Regions from separate parts of the Neobacillus sp. 204 genome, predicted to be linked through region 2. Evidence: riboswitches for the same ligand, from Rfam matches in the RefSeq annotation. Region 2 holds a riboswitch; the other holds the start of a gene.
What was found. A riboswitch is a leader RNA that binds a small molecule or an ion and turns the genes downstream of it on or off. The one in region 2 is predicted to bind S-adenosylmethionine.
Positions count from the first base shown of each region.

Region 1 (8,871 bases), on a different contig from region 2:
TTTTCATTATGCAAATAGGTAGATAATATCGCTAAATACAAAAAGAACATATCGTTAATAATCACCGAAAGGAAACCCATTTGAAGTATTACCCCGATAAAGGTAAAGAATAGATATGGTTTATTTTTAAGTGTCCTACTTTGTATTAATTGTACAAACACTAAAATGATAAATAGGAAAAAGCAAGAAATACCTAATAAACCAGATTCTGATAATATCTCTAAAAATGTATTATGAACTTGTAGTGTATCTCCAAATTGAAATGAATTGTAAGCAGGAAAGTTAAATGCTCCAATCCCAACAATTTTATGTGAAGCAAAAAAATCCCAGGCTCTTCCCCATAATTCTAATCTCCCACTTCCACCATCCGAGGACAGGTCTTCTATTCTAGATGCTAAGATCCCATATATATCGAATTTCAAATGAACAATTGCAATGTACAGACTGACAGATAAAGCAGCTGTGATACCGACCAGCAATTTTATACGTTTTAATGGATTATCTTTCAAAATATATATAAAAAAGATAAAGGCCATTATTAAAAGTCCGCCTCTTGAAAAAGTCAATAAATTCGTAATCAAGCAAAGTGTTAATCCTAGTTTGTTTTTTAAAGTATTAGAATTGCATAAGTAATAGCAAAAAAACAAAGTATTATAAAAAACAAAAAAATTAGGATCCTGTATCAACCCGATTAATCTGGGGTAATCTCGATCTAACATAACACCGAATTCATATATTCTGTCGCCCTCAAAAACAAATCCCACACTTTTTAATCCTATAAAATAGAGGACCAGACTAGCTAAATTAAAGAGGATTCCTACATCTGAAATGGCCCTTTCAACCACCAAATCTTTTGAACTTGCAATAATGGACTTAATAATAAAATAACAAGATATATATAGGACTATTCCTATGAAAATTCTAATACTTGAGGCTGGATATAATGAAAAGGCTCCAGTAAAGCTATACATCAAATAAAATAACAACATCGCTACTTCAAACATATGAAGCCTATAGAAGGAGAAGGAGCCGATATGAATGAATAAATACAAAATAGAAAAGATCAAATAAGGTTTTATTGCAAACCCAACATAAATGTAGTAATTTGCAAGAGTTACCAGTAAAAAGAGAAAGAAGATCGTGAAGTTGTATTTATTAGATTTTGGAACAATATTATTGCCCATCTTAAACCCCCTGGGATTTCTTGGCCTTCCATTTATATCTAATTATCCTTATTTTTAGATAATCATAAATTATATTCTTAAATTCTTTATCTATAAAAAGTACTAATACTAGTAGAAGGAAGTTAAATACAACAGCTAAAAGTGGATGGGAATTAAGAAAAAATTCAATACTACCTAAACCAATGATAAAAAAGGATAAATATGGACATATTGCTTTTTTTGCAATAACCCAACGATTTGGAATGCAAATCCAAAATCCTACTAGGGCAATTCCTTCAATCATAACACCTGTAAAAGCTGCTCCAGTTACACCAAACGACTTACTTAAATACAAATATAGAATGCCACCCGAAATTACTGCAATGGATTGAATAGTAGTTCGAAGTGATTGTAATCCTCTTGTTGTTAAACCGTCTGCTAATGCAATATTAATTGCCTGTAAAGTTAGCATTAAAGATAAAATTTTCAGTGGAAAAGATGCAGAAATCCACTTATCACCAAACAGCAAATGTATTACAACATTGGACATATAGAAAAAAGGAATTGTCATCGCCATTCCTACCAATGCCATGATTTTGATAAGAGATATGTTGTATCTTAAATGATCGTCTAATAGATTATTATTAAAAGACCTAAATAGTACAGGGTAATAAGCTCCAGCAATAATAAATGGGATTTGCTGTAATGCTTGAGGAATTCGATAAGCTACTGCAAATAATCCAACTTCTTCTAGGGTTACAGTCTTTTCCAACACAAGGGGACCTAAATGAGGAAGCATCACAAAAAGCAATCCACCTAAAGTGAATGATCCTAAATTTTGTAAAAGTCCTTTATGAAATTTACTTTTCAATCGAATTTTAACGTTTCGACTTACTAGATAGACCCCAAACACACCTCCGGCAAAATAAGATAGTCCATATAAAGTGGTAATAATCAATGGACTTAGGCTAAAGTAAATCCCAACAGATAGGGTGAGAACTAAACATACAGAAGAAAGAATCCGAATCATTCCATAATATTGCATTTTCTCAATCATTTGAAAAAATGTTGTACCGATACTTTGTAGCGCAATTCCTAAAACCATCGGAATAACTAAGTAATAAGCGGTTTGTATTAACTCTTTATTTCCAGAGTTTGAAATATGAATAACGATAAATCCAAAGATAAATGTAGCAAAAAGTAAAACCATTCTCATTTTCACATAAGAGGAGATTAGGATGGATATATCCACCTTCTTCTTAGAACCCTCCCTTAAGACAATGGTACTTAGTCCAGCATCTGTAAAATATCCCATAATCATTGCAAATGCTAACACTACACTAAACATTCCATAATCGTACGACTTTAAATAATAGGCTAAAACGATTAATGCCGTAGCATTTAAGACACTAGATAATGCTGTACTATAAAATAGATGTAAGATATTCTTAGCGATTGAATTTTTCTTTGATTCCCTCATCGAAATAGCCACCTTATTATGAAGCCTGATCACCAAGATTAACTGCCTACTATTATCCTGTTTGATAAATGACCCCTACGATTCTATTGTTTTTTCTATCTAAGTAATCTTTTGTTTGAAGTACATCTTCTTTCTTCGTTTTATTTTCTTTCACCACTAAAATAACACCATCACATTGATTTGCTAGAATATGAGAATCTGATGCTGTTAAAAAAGGAGGTGCCTCAAGAATTACCACATCAAATTCCGCCTGACATCTTGCTACGAACTCTTTAATTTTACTTGTTATCCATATTTCCGTTGGATTTAAAGGAATCTGACCAGTAGGCAAAACGAATAGCCCTGGAACAAAGGTCTCTTTAATATGAAGGGCGAGGTTTTCTTCATCTAAAATCACATTTGTTAATCCATTCTCATTTTTTATCTGAAACAAATTGTTTAAAGAAGGTTTCCGTATATTGGCATCTACTAGTAGTACCTTTTTCCTTTGCTCAACAAAAGCAATTGCTAATTTAGAAGAGATGATCGATTTTTCCTCCTCATTACGGGGGGACGTTATCATTAATAATACCGATTCACTAACAGATAATTGATCTATATTCGTACGAATCATTCGGATTTGTTCTGTACTGATTAATTCTTCATTAAGCTGAAGCCTTTGCATTAATTTTTTGGTTTCATCCCTTTTCCTATACACTGATCTGTCCCTCCTTAATTTCATTTAAGATGGCTTCCTGACGCTTATTCCTTTTGCTTCTATTCATAGATTTTCTTTTTTTAGTTTTTATATTAATCTCGCCTAAAACTGGTAAACCCACAATCGCTTCAATCTCTTTAACATCTTTAATCGAATCGTCCCAATACTCTCGAAACATTGCAAGGCCTACTCCTAGAAAAATTCCTACCACTACACCAATTGCGACGTTTAGAGACAAACTCCCAACAATCTTAATCGAAGGATCCCCATCTGTATTACTTAATAGCTTTATATCTCTAACATTAAACATCTCATACATTTTATTAACAGTTGTTTTAGCAATAGTATGGGCAAGCTTCTTGGTATTTTCCAAATCATGATCTCTTACCACCACATTGACAATTTGTGAATTTCTGTTGTTTTGTACAACAATCTTTTCCTCTAATTCGTCATCATTGATATTAAGCTCTTTTTGAACAGAATTTAGTACGATTGGACTTTTTATGAAATCAATAGTCGATGCAAGCAGCATACTAAGTTCTTGGGTATCACTATAATTACCCTCATCCTTTGTAAGCTTGCCAATTAGAATATTTTCAGTAGCTTCATAAGTTGGCTTTAATAAAAAAAGGGATAAACCAACAGTCAAAAGAGATACACATAATACCGTAAGAATAATGGTTACTATTCTCTTTCTAATAATACGAAGAAACTTTTTTAGATCTATTCTTTCGTCCATGATGACCTCCAAAGTCTTAATTTTTCAGTTTATGCTATTTGAACTTAGTTCTTTTGTTAAGTAATTTCTTTATATCAAACACTCAGAAAATAGTAGTCATTGTATTTTATTTAGAATTCATTGCGTCTTCTTCCGGTGAAGAATAATAATTATGTACGCCTTGATCTTTAATAAAGTTTGACCCTATATTCGAATATAATCTATTTCTTGTAGACTCTTTTGAAAATTCTATTATTGGTTTATTGCCCTTTAATATATGAACGTCCCATATTAAACCATCAAATTTATTATCAGAGCCGCTTACTGTTATTACCTTCTTAGTATATTTAGATACTTGAATTTGAAGACCACTGAAATCATTACCAGAACTTTCATTTGGAACACTCATCGAGCTATTAATATCAATACAGCTTATACAATCATCCAATGTTAAATTTATAAATCGATTGCCATTAATAAAGCTATATTTATGACTTTCCTTTGGCTTATCAGCTTCCAATTTGACACCGGTATGAAATCCTGCAATTCTCAAATCAGTAAAATTTACAAAACTAATGAAATGACCTGGGCCGCCAGCATAAAGATGAAGACCTGTACCCTTATGTGAACCGCTAGTGTTTAAGATTGTAACATTTTTAATTCGGGTTCTATCCCATGACCAAATTTTTTGAATGCCGTCTAAATAAATTACATCTGATTCAAAGTCAGGATCCATAATTTCAATAATTCCATTTGAGATCGATGCATTTTTTTTCACTTCAATTGCTCGGAAACTCCCTTCTATTCTTAGCCTTGTATTTTGACCAAATTCTAATTCAACCCCCTCTTTTATAACTATTCCTTTCTTTAGGATATAAGACTTATTTCCACTAAACTTTACCTTTCCAATTTTCGAATCATAGCTATGATTTATTGCTTCCTGTATGGATTGGAAATCGTCTTTCGAATCTTCACCATTAGCACCAAATTCATCCACATTCACATATGAGTAGTCTTTATTATTCATGGTTATGTTTTCTACTGCCTTAAACAAAAAAAGAAGGGCTCCAATAAAAAAAATGGCTGAAAAATATATTATTTTACTTCTTCTACTCATAATTTTCTCCTAACAACATCGTATTTGGCGTTTTATAGTGATAATTGAAGTATATTTGCCAATCCTAGTAAAATTACTCAAATCTATTTCAAAAAGTTTCAATTATCCACTTTTGCTATTAAAAACTTCAGCCTAATACTTTTGTAAGTTATTTATTAAGAACAAAAATAGACATAAACTGATTTATTTATAAAATAAATTGACACTCCCCCCAATTTGTAGTAAATTTTATAAATAATCTAAATATTAATTTTCTTATCAAGAGAGGTTGAGGGAATGGCCCTGCGACACCTCAGCAACCATCAGTGGCATGTCCATTGAAAAGGTGCTAAGTCCTGCAAATTATCAGTTAATTTGCAAGATAAGAAGAATGACTTTTTGGTCGTACTTACAAAAGCCTTCTTCTTATAGAAAAAGGCTTTTTTTATTTATTAATTTACTAAACAAGGAGTGGTCGACATGTACAAAATTGATACGAAACTTGCCCAAATTGGAAACCGCAGCGAGACAACAACAGGAACCGTTAATCCGCCTATTTACTTTTCAACAGCTTATCGACATGGAGGAATTGGACAATCAACGGGATTTGACTATACCCGAACAGGAAATCCCACACGTCAGATCCTTGAACAAACCATCGCTGATTTGGAGTGTGGCGACAGAGGATTTGCGTGCAGTTCAGGGATGGCAGCCATTTTTACAATCCTTTCATTATTTCAATCTGGTGATGAATGGTTAGTAAGTGAGGATCTTTATGGAGGTACGTATCGCTTATTAGAGCAAGGCTATAAAAAATGGGGCCTAAAGTGTCAATATGTCAACACGTGTTGTCCGGATGAGATTGAAAGTAAGATTACTCCTCAAACCAAAGCAATCTTTCTTGAGACTCCCACCAATCCCCTCATGCAGCAATCAGATATTGCCGCGGTTTCAGAAATTGCGAAGCGTCACGGAATATTGCTGATTGTTGATAATACCTTCTATACTCCACTTTTGCAGCAGCCAATTGTACTTGGAGCGGATATCGTCATCCACAGTGCTACGAAATATTTAGGAGGCCATAATGACGTTCTGGCTGGACTCATTGTTGCTAAAGGCGAAAAATTATGTGAATCCCTCGCTCTTTATCACAATGGGGCAGGCGCTGTACTAAGTCCATTCGATTCGTGGCTATTAATGCGCGGAATGAAAACATTGTCACTACGGATGGAACGCCATGAAAAAAATGCAAAGGCGATTGTCGAATTCCTTGCTCAGCATGATGCCGTAACAGATGTCCTATACCCGGGACGTGGCGGGATGGTTTCTTTTAGAATAAAAGAAGAAGCTTGGGTAAATCCATTTTTACAGAATTTAAATTTAATCAGTTTTGCGGAAAGCTTAGGTGGAACGGAAAGCTTCATTACTTACCCAGCAACTCAAACACATATGGATATCCCAGAAGAGATTCGCATTCAAGCCGGCGTTTGCAATCGTTTATTACGCTTCTCTGTTGGAATTGAAGATTCACAAGATATTATTGAAGATTTACAAAACGCGTTCGCTAAAGTTCAGGAAGGAGTGATTGCATAATGTCACACGCTGAATATACCTTTGAAACCAGACTCCTTCATAATAAGCATAAAATAGATCCCACAACAGGAGCTGTTAGTGTACCGATCCAGCATGCATCAACCTTCCACCAATCGGACTTCGATCAGTTTGGCAAGTATGATTATGGCCGTAGTTTAAATCCTACCAGGGAAGCACTTGAAGATGTCATTGCTGAGCTTGAGGGCGGTATTAAGGGATTTGCCTTCTCATCCGGTATGGCTGCCATCTCGACGGCCTTCCTTCTGCTTTCCTCTGGAGACCATATTGTTATAACTGAAGATGTCTATGGCGGCACATTTCGGATGGTCACTCAGGTTCTTACTAGGCTTGGAATTGAGCATACTTTTGTTGATATGACGAATTTAGATGAAGTAAAACAAGCTATTCAATCGAATACAAAAGCGTTTTATGTAGAAACTCCATCGAATCCTTTGATGAAAGTAACGGACATTCAGGCGATAAGCAATCTTGCTAAGGAGACGGGTGCGTTAACATTTGTTGATAACACGTTCCTCACCCCTTCTCACCAAAAGCCGTTGGAGTTAGGAGCAGATGTTGTCTTGCATAGTGCGACGAAATTTTTATCAGGTCACAGTGATGTGGTTGCTGGACTTGCAGTCGTTAATGACGAAGACCTGGCGAAAAGATTAGGATTTTTGCAAAATGGCTTTGGGGCCATTTTGGGTGTTCAAGATGCTTGGCTCGTCTTAAGAGGAATCAAGACACTACATGTTCGATTGGAACAATCTCAAAATTCGGCTATTAAACTAGCAGATTTTTTAGAGGCACATCCGCTTGTTGAAAAGGTCCATTATCCGGGGCTTGAAAGTCACCCGCAATTCCATATTCAGAAGAATCAAGCAGCAGGTCCTGGAGCTGTTTTATCCTTTGAATTGGCGAACGAAGATGCGCTTCGAACTTTTCTAGCAAACGTGGAAATACCTGTTTTTGCGGTCAGCCTTGGAGCGGTAGAATCGATTCTTTCCTATCCGGCAAAAATGTCCCATGCAGCTATGCCTCAAGAAGAGAGAGAAAAGCGCGGGATTACCAATAGCCTTGTTCGCTTATCAGTTGGGCTTGAAAATCCCGACGATCTGATTAAGGATTTTTCGCAGGCACTAGAATATGTTCGTAAGAATCATTTGGTATTACAACAAGGAGAATCATCATGAGCTTTTTAGAAAAATTAAAAAATCAAATCTTAATCGCTGATGGGGCCATGGGTACTCTCTTGTATTCCTACGGTAAGGATAGCTGTTTGGAGGAATTGAATCTTTCCCAGCCAAACCACATCCAATCCATCCATCAAGCCTATATTAATGCCGGGGCTGATGTTATTCAAACCAATACCTATGCGGCGAACTACCTAAAGCTGCAGAGGTATGGTTTAGAGGATTATGTAAAGGAAATTAACAGTGCTGCCGTCCAATTAGCTAAACAAGCTGCTGCTGAAACCAATACGTACGTGCTTGGAACGATTGGCGGCAATCGAGGAATTAAACCCGATTCCCTTTCTATCGAAGAATTAAAACGCAGTTTTCGTGAACAATTGTATTGTCTCCTTCTGGAAGGAGTAGATGGGCTATTACTCGAAACTTTCTATGATTTAGAAGAGCTTGAGACCATTCTAACTATTGCTAGAAAGGAAACAAAACTGCCAATTATCGCACAGGTCTCCCATCAGGAGCCTGGATTTTTACAGGATCGTACACCTGTCAATGACGTCTTAAAACGACTTGAAGCTCTTGGGGCTGATGTTGTTGGACTTAATTGTCGTCTGGGGCCTCATCATATGTTATTGGCCTTGGAACAAATCGAATTACCTAAACATGCTTTTTTATCTGCTTACCCAAACGCCAGTCTCCCTGCCTATACAGATGGTAAATTTCATTACGAGGGGGATGCCGAATATTTTCGAAATTCTGCAAGAGCTTTCCGCAGCCAAGGGGTCCGGTTAATCGGGGGCTGCTGCGGTACAACACCAGAACACATTAAAGCCTTTGCTGCTGAATTAAAGAATAGTATCCCGATTTCTGAAAAAATAGTAAAATTAAGACCAAAGAGCATCATCGTTGATCGACTTTCTCCAGAAAGGGAGTTCAC
Region 1 covers NZ_JBJORY010000004.1:286,511-295,381, reverse strand. Annotated here, with positions in the region: gene ACJ004_RS10850 (O-antigen ligase family protein) at 1-1,004, opposite strand, end outside; gene ACJ004_RS10845 (oligosaccharide flippase family protein) at 1,186-2,643, opposite strand; gene ACJ004_RS10840 (CpsD/CapB family tyrosine-protein kinase) at 2,696-3,340, opposite strand; gene ACJ004_RS10835 (YveK family protein) at 3,333-4,079, opposite strand; gene ACJ004_RS10830 (pectate lyase family protein) at 4,186-5,175, opposite strand; SAM riboswitch class I at 5,428-5,543, shown strand; gene ACJ004_RS10825 (methionine biosynthesis PLP-dependent protein) at 5,635-6,747, shown strand; gene metC (cystathionine beta-lyase) at 6,747-7,940, shown strand; gene ACJ004_RS10815 (bifunctional homocysteine S-methyltransferase/methylenetetrahydrofolate reductase) at 7,937-8,871, shown strand, end outside.
Region 1: linked by a shared signal. The riboswitch ahead of ACJ004_RS10825 (methionine biosynthesis PLP-dependent protein) and the one ahead of ACJ004_RS04030 (peptide-methionine (S)-S-oxide reductase) in region 2 are both predicted to bind S-adenosylmethionine.

Region 2 (8,871 bases):
TGTTGACCCGAAACAACACACCTGCATCACCGTTCTTATCTGCAAGGCTGATTTCGGTCTCCAAAGTAAAGTCTTGAACCGAAGTGTTTTGGCTGATAGCTTTATACCCGGCTCCTCTACTAACAGTCAACTTACCTGAATCAATTCCCCATGGGCCTTCAATCACATTCCATTTAGCATTAATGATTGTTTTATCGAAATGATCCGCGAAATAATCAGGGATTTTTTTATTTACTTCCGCTTTAACAGGATACTGGAAAACGCTTGATACAAATAAAGTCAGTAAAAGAAGCTGAACAATCGTTAATTTGACCTTCATCAGATTCACCACTCTTTTTATATTATTCTAATAAACACTACTCTTATTGTTTTTACGAAGCCCCTTTCTTTAGGATTTAATTGCACATTTAAAGACAACACTGCAAAAAAAATAGATTCTAATAAAATCTCTCATCTAAAAGATTAGAAAGCTTACTTCTTGGCAAGACGACCTATCTTCTCTTCTAGTTCAAGCGAATCCACCATGTGGAACGTATCAATAATGTAGCCCTCCTTGTCGATTAAGAACATTGTGGGCAACGCATGAAGTTCATAAAGATCAGCAGTGTGCTTATGCTCATCGAGCAAAATTGGGTACTGAAGATTGTTTTTCTTAATAAAATCTTTAATATTTTCAGGCTTTTCTTCGGTTGTCACATTTATTCCGTAGAAGTCGATTTGATCCTTAAACTGCTCATAGAGCTTTCTCAGCTCCAAAGCTTCGACAGAGCAGGCATCACACCAACTTGCCCAAAAATTCAAGACAATCGGTTTAGCGCTTTTTCCTCCAATTGAAACATAGGAATTATCTATTGATTTCAGTGTAAATGCTGGTGCTTTTACGCCAGATGATCTAGTTCCGTGGCCAGAATCAGCCTGATTTACGATCTTTTCCAACGCTTCTGCATCCAAACTCTTGTCCTCAACAGTATTTGCCTTTTGGGCTGCTGTATTGTTTACCGCCTGGAGGGTGGCAAGGGTTACGATGAGTACGATGGCAACAATGAGCCATATATTTTTCTTCATTAAATACCTTCCTTCCCCACTTTAATGATAGCGCTGCCAATATAACTTTGAGCGTAAATCTATCATAAATGGATTCCAAGCACATGTATTTGTAAAAAACCTAGAATTTTTGTGATTTTCGGCAAAAATTTGTGATGCAATGTCTTAGACAAACACGAATTTATTTCGTAACTAATTGACATAAAAAAAACAACCTTCTTTAATAAATTGATGGATTTAACGAACTAGTTCTTATTGAAAATCATTAAAAAAAGGAGGAAAAAATCCCCCCCCTTTTTCAACCTAATATTAAGATTTAATTAGCTGTAAAACGAAAAAGTGTCTCTAAATGACGAACTACTTCATCTTTATCCGCCTCAACAACTTCTAAATACTGTGGTTTATTAAACAATTGACTTATTTGCTCAGGGAATGTCTGCTGTATGTTACATCGTTCAACAGATTCATTAAACTTTGCCGGGTGAGCGGTTGCTAGTGTAACACAAACCTCACTAGAATCATTACATCTTTCATATGCAGCGACTCCACACGCCGTATGTGGGTCTAATAAATAACTCGTTTCATCATAGTACTTGCTAATCGTTTGCAAGCATTCTTCCCCTTCAACTCCATGTGCCGCAAAATCCACTTTCACTTGGCGGAGCTGTTCTTCGCTTACAACGATTTTTCCTTCTGACTGAAATTTCTCCATTAAATCCGAAACTGCCTTTGAATCTTCACCAAGTAAGTAGTATAAATAACGCTCAAAATTGCTTGCGACCTGGATATCCATCGACGGGCTGTATGTGCTGCGGAACTCACCAGGCTCGTACACGCCATCACGGATAAACCCTTCTAAGATATTATTTTCATTTGTCGCGACAATGAGGTTACCTACAGGAAGCCCCATTTTCTTCGCAAGATAACCAGCAAAGATATCTCCAAAATTCCCGGTCGGTACACTAAAGTTCACGCTCTGTAACTCCAACTCTTTTTTCACTTGGAAATAGGCATAGAAATAATAGACGGTTTGCGCCAAAATACGAACAAAGTTAATGGAATTAATCGCACGCAGATGATATTTGTTTTTCACATTCATATCTGCAAACAATTCCTTGATGATTCTTTGACCATCGTCAAACGTTCCCTTTATGGCTAAATTCAACACACTTTTGTCATCAACAGTTGTCATTTGTAATTCTTGAACCTTACTAACTTTCCCATGAGGATGCAAAATACAAATGCGAATGCCTTCTTTTCCTCTGACACCTTCAATGGCTGAAGCACCCGTATCACCTGATGTTGCTCCGAGAATATGAATCGTTTCACCTGTTTTCTTTGAAACATAGGAATATAAATTTCCTAAGAATTGCAGTGCAATATCTTTAAAAGCAAAGGTCGGGCCATGGAATAATTCTAGTACAAACATGTTATCCTTCACCTTTTTAACAGGTGTGACCTCTGGGTGGCGGAAGGTAGCATAGCTTTTCTCGATTAATGCCTTCAACTCATTGTCTGGAATTTCACCATCGACATAATAGGAAAAGATTTCGAATGCTAATTCCTGATAAGTTAACTCGGACATTGCCTCTAACTTGTCTGCAGAAATTTGCGGAATCTTCTCAGGTACTAATAGTCCCCCATCATTTGCCAGTCCCATTAGGACTGTATCAATAAATCCAATTTTAGTTACATTACCTCGTGTACTTACAAAGTTCATGACAGCCTCCAAGTATATTAAAAGTTTTATTATCTTAATTGTAAAACAAGATTCATTTAGAAACATGTGAATCCTATATTATTTTTGAATCAAAAATATATAAATTTTATTTTATACATAATTGAGCGAATAGTCTATAAATTGTCGTTTTAAAAGGCATATTTTTATCAATTACATATTTCGATAGTAGATTTCCTCATATTTACTCAACAAATAGGAGGAACCATCGTATTTCATAAGAAAGTGACGATAAAAACTCATCATACACATACAGGAATGAGAAGAATGATATTGAATTATACTCTTACAAGAAAAATAATCTTGTAACAAAAATAGAGAGGTTGTGTATTTATGATACTTTCAGATCTACAACCTAAGAAAAACTTCAGCTACATCTTCGTTCAATTTCCAGGCATGAAAATGAATGTTCCTATGCTCTCTAACGAAGAGGGAAAGGCGGTGAAAGAAGATGTGGCATTATGTGTCCAATTAAACAACAAAGAAAAGGTACATCAACTTCACTTTGTCCGCACACAAAGTATTAAACCCTTTGACTTCACCGAAGAAGGAATTGGAGCAAAAGCATTTTATCGAGTGGTGAAACAAAAGGAAACCTCAAAAAACTCACACCTGAATGAAAACGTAGATTTCGTCACGATTATTACAGATGAAGTAGAAATAGTACAAAGGAAAACAGAGACAGGCTATAACTTCGTCTTAGTGTTAAATAAACGTGAAATCGGCGTAATTGCATCGGTAGAAGAAGAAGTATTTCAAACAAAGAAAGTATCATTGCTAATCAATAAAGAATTGAATGAGCGTGACACCACTAATAAGGCTAGTAAAAAAAATATTTCTGTCCTTGGCAGGAGCGTCAACAAGGAGATTTTCTTAGGAGGCAATGCCTTTCAGGATATCGGAGTTATTAAATCAATCCGAATTCTTTTAGAGGGCGTTAAGAGAAAAGTTACGGTCTTTTCTCCTGCCGCATTAGATTTTATCGGTCCAGGTGATCGGAACCAAACCATTTTAATGATGAGGAGGTGTTGATAAAGATTGTTCTTTTTGAAAAAAACTTCATATTAGTAAAATCGAAACAATAGGATTAAATGGATAATCCTTTTCGATAGAATAAACTCTAGGAAAGGAAGAAATAATCGGCTGCAAGCCTAATTCTTACTATGGAGAACTAAATTAATCCATTTATTATAGGGACTTAACCAAGGTGTTAAGTCCTTTTTAGGTTGTTTTCGTAAAGAATGTGGTTATTTACAACGTTCGACCTCCCAGAAAGTGTAAAATCATAGTGAATTAATCTAAACTATCAGCGTAATTCGTAAGTTTATCAGCGAATCTGTAATTTTATCAGCGATTCCAAACATTTTATCAGCGAAACTTCAACTTTATCAGCGATTCCAAACACTTTATCAGCGAAACTTCAACTTTATCAGCGAAACTTCAACTTTATCAGCGATTCCAAACACTTTATCAGCGAAACTTCAACTTTATCAGCGATTCCAAACACTTTATCAGCGAAACTTCAACTTTATCAGCGATTCCAAAAAAGTAACAACTTTTTTAGAGACGAGTCCTACTTTAATACACGTAAATAGACTTTTGATGCCGTGAAACATATTTATTATTCGTAACCCAGAAGCGCCATGGATAGTCCCGTGCTTCTTCAGACTTGTCAATTCCGATCCTTTTCCCGGCTGATATGCTATCCGGACTAAGGCCTTTAGCAATATATAATGGAGGATGCGTAAGAGTGTGGCCATAGTCCTCCATGGTAATGCCCAATGATTTTGTCAGTTTGCCCGGCCCATTTGTCAGGCTTCGCAAGTCTTCCAGCCCTCTCCTGTTTTTCATTATCTCGATACCATACCGAGGTTCCAAGGCGCGGATTAAAACCGCTTCAGGATTTTCTTTACCACCGCTAACCACATTGAATAGGCAGTGTGTATGCATTAAATAAGTATAGGTAAGGCCGGAACGTTGGAACATGACCTCGGTTCTAGTGGTCCGCCTATTATTATAACTGTGGGCAGCCCTGTCACCTGGACCTATGTAAGCCTCTGTTTCGACAATATAACCTGCCGCCATTCCCACACTAGTTTCTTTTACAAGGAGGCATCCGAGCAGAGCCTTTGCCAGTTCAAGAGTCGGCTGTTCATAAAATACTTGGGGTAATGGAACGATTTCTTCAGTTATTTCTCCCATGTTATATGCCTCCTTTTACGTTACTATTATAATGCTGACGAGTTCAATTTTTCTATACTTAACAAGTCTCAAGAGGAGCTCCAAATTCTGATACCCCTCCGGAATATTTAAGTGTTTGTATTCCAATAAAACAATAAAACCAAAAATCCGTCGCAGTGACGGATTTTTAGATTTATTTTGAGAAAATTCTAACCTGTCAGTCGCACAAAAACAGTACTTGCCAAAACATTTTCAAATTAGTGGTTTAGGATATTAATTTTATTTCTTCTAGACTATTAATATGTTCCCGAACTGGAGTAATTTCTGTTATAAGTTCATTTTTAAATATATGTTGTAACTCATTTTTCTTTTGTTTAGCTACAGTTAATTGATTAAGATCTGAAAAGAAAATGAATGATTGATTTTTAAATTGCTGACCTTTCCTAGAAGTTGGATCATGTAAGTCGAAAAACAACTCTAATAATTCATGATAAGATACTTTCCAGGGATCAAACCATATTTCTACTATATCTACATTTTTCCCTTTTAGGTGTCCTGTTTGAACAGATTCAATACCTCGAAATCCTGTAATAAAAGCTTTTTGACTAAAAAATTCACTTGCACCAAATACTGCTCTTTCCATTTAATTTCGCTCCTCCTGAGCGATAAACCTTTTATCCATTTAAAAAAACCTCTCTTGATTAAAAGAGAGGTTTGTATTGTTAAATACTCTCCTCTCATCTTTCAAAGGTAATACCTTTGCAGGAATTAGCACCGTTCAAGCCAAAATTTTGACTTGATGGTTGCCGGGTTTCACAGGGCCTGTCCCTCTACCACTCTGGATAAGAAGTTTATCGCTATTTATTTTTTAATGTTTAGTTGGTTTATTGTTACTAACAATACCACTCACTAATCTAAAAAATCAAGCAAAAATTTAAAATAATAACCCCATTGGACGATAAGAAGCATATTTTACTTTTATTTTACGCTAAATAACCAGATCTCCTCCTGCGAAGAAACCTGGCTAAATTATAATCACTTTATCACCGTCCACTCCACGTGGACAAATTGGGTAAACTGTCTTTCTTCGGTGTCAGGCACCATATAAAACAATATTATTACTCCACCACCATTATTTAATTCCGTACCAATATGTTGTGGAACCATAGTGGGCAGGGACATTGTTTTCCCAGCCGACTTCGATGCCGAATCTTGCGGATGTGTTGAATGAGACGGAGTCGCCGATTAGGAGTCGGTATGCTCCCGTACTGTCAAATTCTGTCCCAAAGGCATTGACTTCGTGGGCAGTGTTGCCGTTTAAGGGATTGGTGAAGGTTCCGCGGTTAAAGTACCAGCCTGATTCATAGAAATCTTCTGTTCCTGTTCCATGAATTTGCGGAAGGTTTGCTTCGTCTACATATACTCTTTCGTCACCTTCAAGATAATTCCGTGTAAAGTCTTTCCCCTCCATTGAATGGGAAACCCCAACAATTGTTCCTTTTCCAATGGTATTTAAGAAAGTCCAATCCTGACCGCCTGTCACTTCTCCCTTGTGAGAAGTCGTTCTGAAGTAAGCGGAAGTCGGGTTTGAACCTAAAGCCTTTGCCCACTGCCCTGACTTGGCAAATGTCACTTCGGCCTTACCGGCTGTAATTTCTTGCTCAGATCCATTATACAATTCAACCTTTGCTGACTTCTTATAAGGCATTGGCCACCAAGATGTATACCAGCCTTCCGGATTTGTATCCATAGAGAAGAATAACGATTTAACGTTATATTCACCAAAGGCAGACCCAAAGAATTCTCCAACTGGCGAGTCCACCATCAATTCCCCATCGAAAGTGATTCGTAGTCTGGCATTTTGCAGAACATCATCTGAAGCTGCAATAAGCTCTGAATCACCAGTGGGAGGATATTGGTAGTCTCTGACTCCCTGCCATTTTTGGTCTACAATTTGGTAATTGTGGGCTGCTTCATCATCCAGGGAGTTTGGACCAAGATCCATGACATCCGTTTGCACCCATTCACCATTCACCTTTGATTCAATGAAGTAACTGAATTCATTAAAATCAACGTCAGAGGAAACAAACTTATTTTTAATGGTGATATTTTCTTTTCCAGCTGTTAATTCGGCCGGAATTTCAATTGTTTGATCGAGCCAGCCCTGTCCGGCAGGAAGTGGCCCCCAAACGCCCGCATTCACTCCATCTACTAATAGATTAGCTTTTTGATTTCCAATCACTTTATCCAGCCGGCGGGTAATCCGCACCGCTTCGTTTTCAGGATTAACGGCAGCAGTAAATTCACTATAGCCTGTAAATGCACGTCCATCATCGATAACCCGCTTGCCAGGAGTCGGACCAATGATTTGCGGAATTTGCATACGAAGCTCTGAAATACTTCCAGGATTATTCAAATTTGCTAGTGTTACCTTTTCACCAGGAGCTAACTGGAAATCCTTTGCAACTTTTTTAGCCTTCTCCTGTTCTGGTTTTGGATCCTGAGTACCTGATTTCTTCAAAAGTTCAATGACATCTTCAGCTTTATCAGTTGGATCAAATGTTTTTACACCAACAGCATCGGAAAATGCTCGGTAAGTTACATGGTAAAAATATGGATTGTTAGTTGTAACTACTTTCATGCTCTCTTTATATGGCATTGGAATTTTAATATAGACACCGCCGGATGTTTGATCACCATTTGCGACTAATGGGAATAGAAATGGTGCTCCCAATTCTCCATTCACAACAGCCTGCAAAGATGCATCCACTACTGTTTTTCCATCCAAAACAATCTTAATGTTTCCTGTTCTGGTTACATCTCCGCCATCACGGGTAAACCAAATCGATTCGACTTCACCAGCGCCTTCACTTTCCGCAATAACACAGCCTTCTTCATCCTGGCGTAAGCAGGAGTAAGTCCCTTCAAAACCGTCATTATTTCCGCCGTTACGATCGTAGCTCGAAAATTGCTTTGTCTCAACACCACTTTTTAGCTCATGAAGTCGGTCAAGCTGTCTGTAAATATCCCAGCCTACCGTGCCTTTGTTGGTAGGGGCAGCTTCCGTATTACTTTTTCCAAAGGCTGCGACCGGCATTGCTAATAAAATGACAAGTACAACAAGAAATGGAACAGTAAATATTTTTCGTTGCTTATTCATTAATTCTCTCCTCATAATCTTTTATTTTCCGCCGAATTGCCTATACACCTGCTCGGCATTGTCCTTTGTAACCTCAATCGTATCAAGAATCACTGTTTTTTCTACTTCCTCTTTGTCTAAGAGAATTTTTATAGCGCTTTCAATTGCTTCCTTACCGCCAGTCGGATAAATATACGTTGCGGAAAGTCTTCCTTCCATTACCGCTTTAAGACCTCCATCCGGAGTTGGCAGTCCATCAATACCAATAAAGATCATTTCCTTCTCCCGCCCTGCATTTTTAGCTGCAATGTAGGCTCCTTCTGCTGCCGGATCGTTATGACCGTAAACAACATTGATATCTTTATTTGCCTGAAGGATATTTTCCATGACGGTAATCGCCTTATCTCTTAACCAATCAGCGTTTTGAGAAGCAATCACCTTAACATTCGGGTTGCTTGAAATCCCTTCTAAAAATCCGTCATGCCGTTCCTGCTGCGGTGTCGAACCTTCTAATCCTTTGATTTCTACAACCTTACCCCCTTTTTCCCCTAACACTTTTGCAACATACTCACCTGCTTTTTTACCTATTAACTTGTTGTCGCCACCAATGTATTGCGTATAAGCATCCCCTTCTACTTTACGGTCAAGCACAATGACAGGGATTCCCGCATCATAAGCTTTTTTTACAACTGCCGTTAATGGTTTTGCTTCGTTAGGAGAGATAATAAGCAAATCTACCTTTTGCTGGATAAAATTCTCTACATCAGCA
Region 2 covers NZ_JBJORY010000001.1:879,217-888,087, reverse strand. Annotated here, with positions in the region: gene ACJ004_RS04055 (3-keto-alpha-glucoside-1,2-lyase-like domain-containing protein) at 1-319, opposite strand, end outside; gene ACJ004_RS04050 (TlpA family protein disulfide reductase) at 472-1,065, opposite strand; gene thrC (threonine synthase) at 1,361-2,764, opposite strand; gene ACJ004_RS04040 (hypothetical protein) at 3,179-3,814, shown strand; gene ACJ004_RS04035 (DNA-3-methyladenine glycosylase) at 4,361-4,984, opposite strand; gene ACJ004_RS04030 (peptide-methionine (S)-S-oxide reductase) at 5,229-5,606, opposite strand; SAM riboswitch class I at 5,698-5,812, opposite strand; gene ACJ004_RS04025 (glycoside hydrolase family 172 protein) at 6,096-8,123, opposite strand; gene ACJ004_RS04020 (substrate-binding domain-containing protein) at 8,145-8,871, opposite strand, start outside.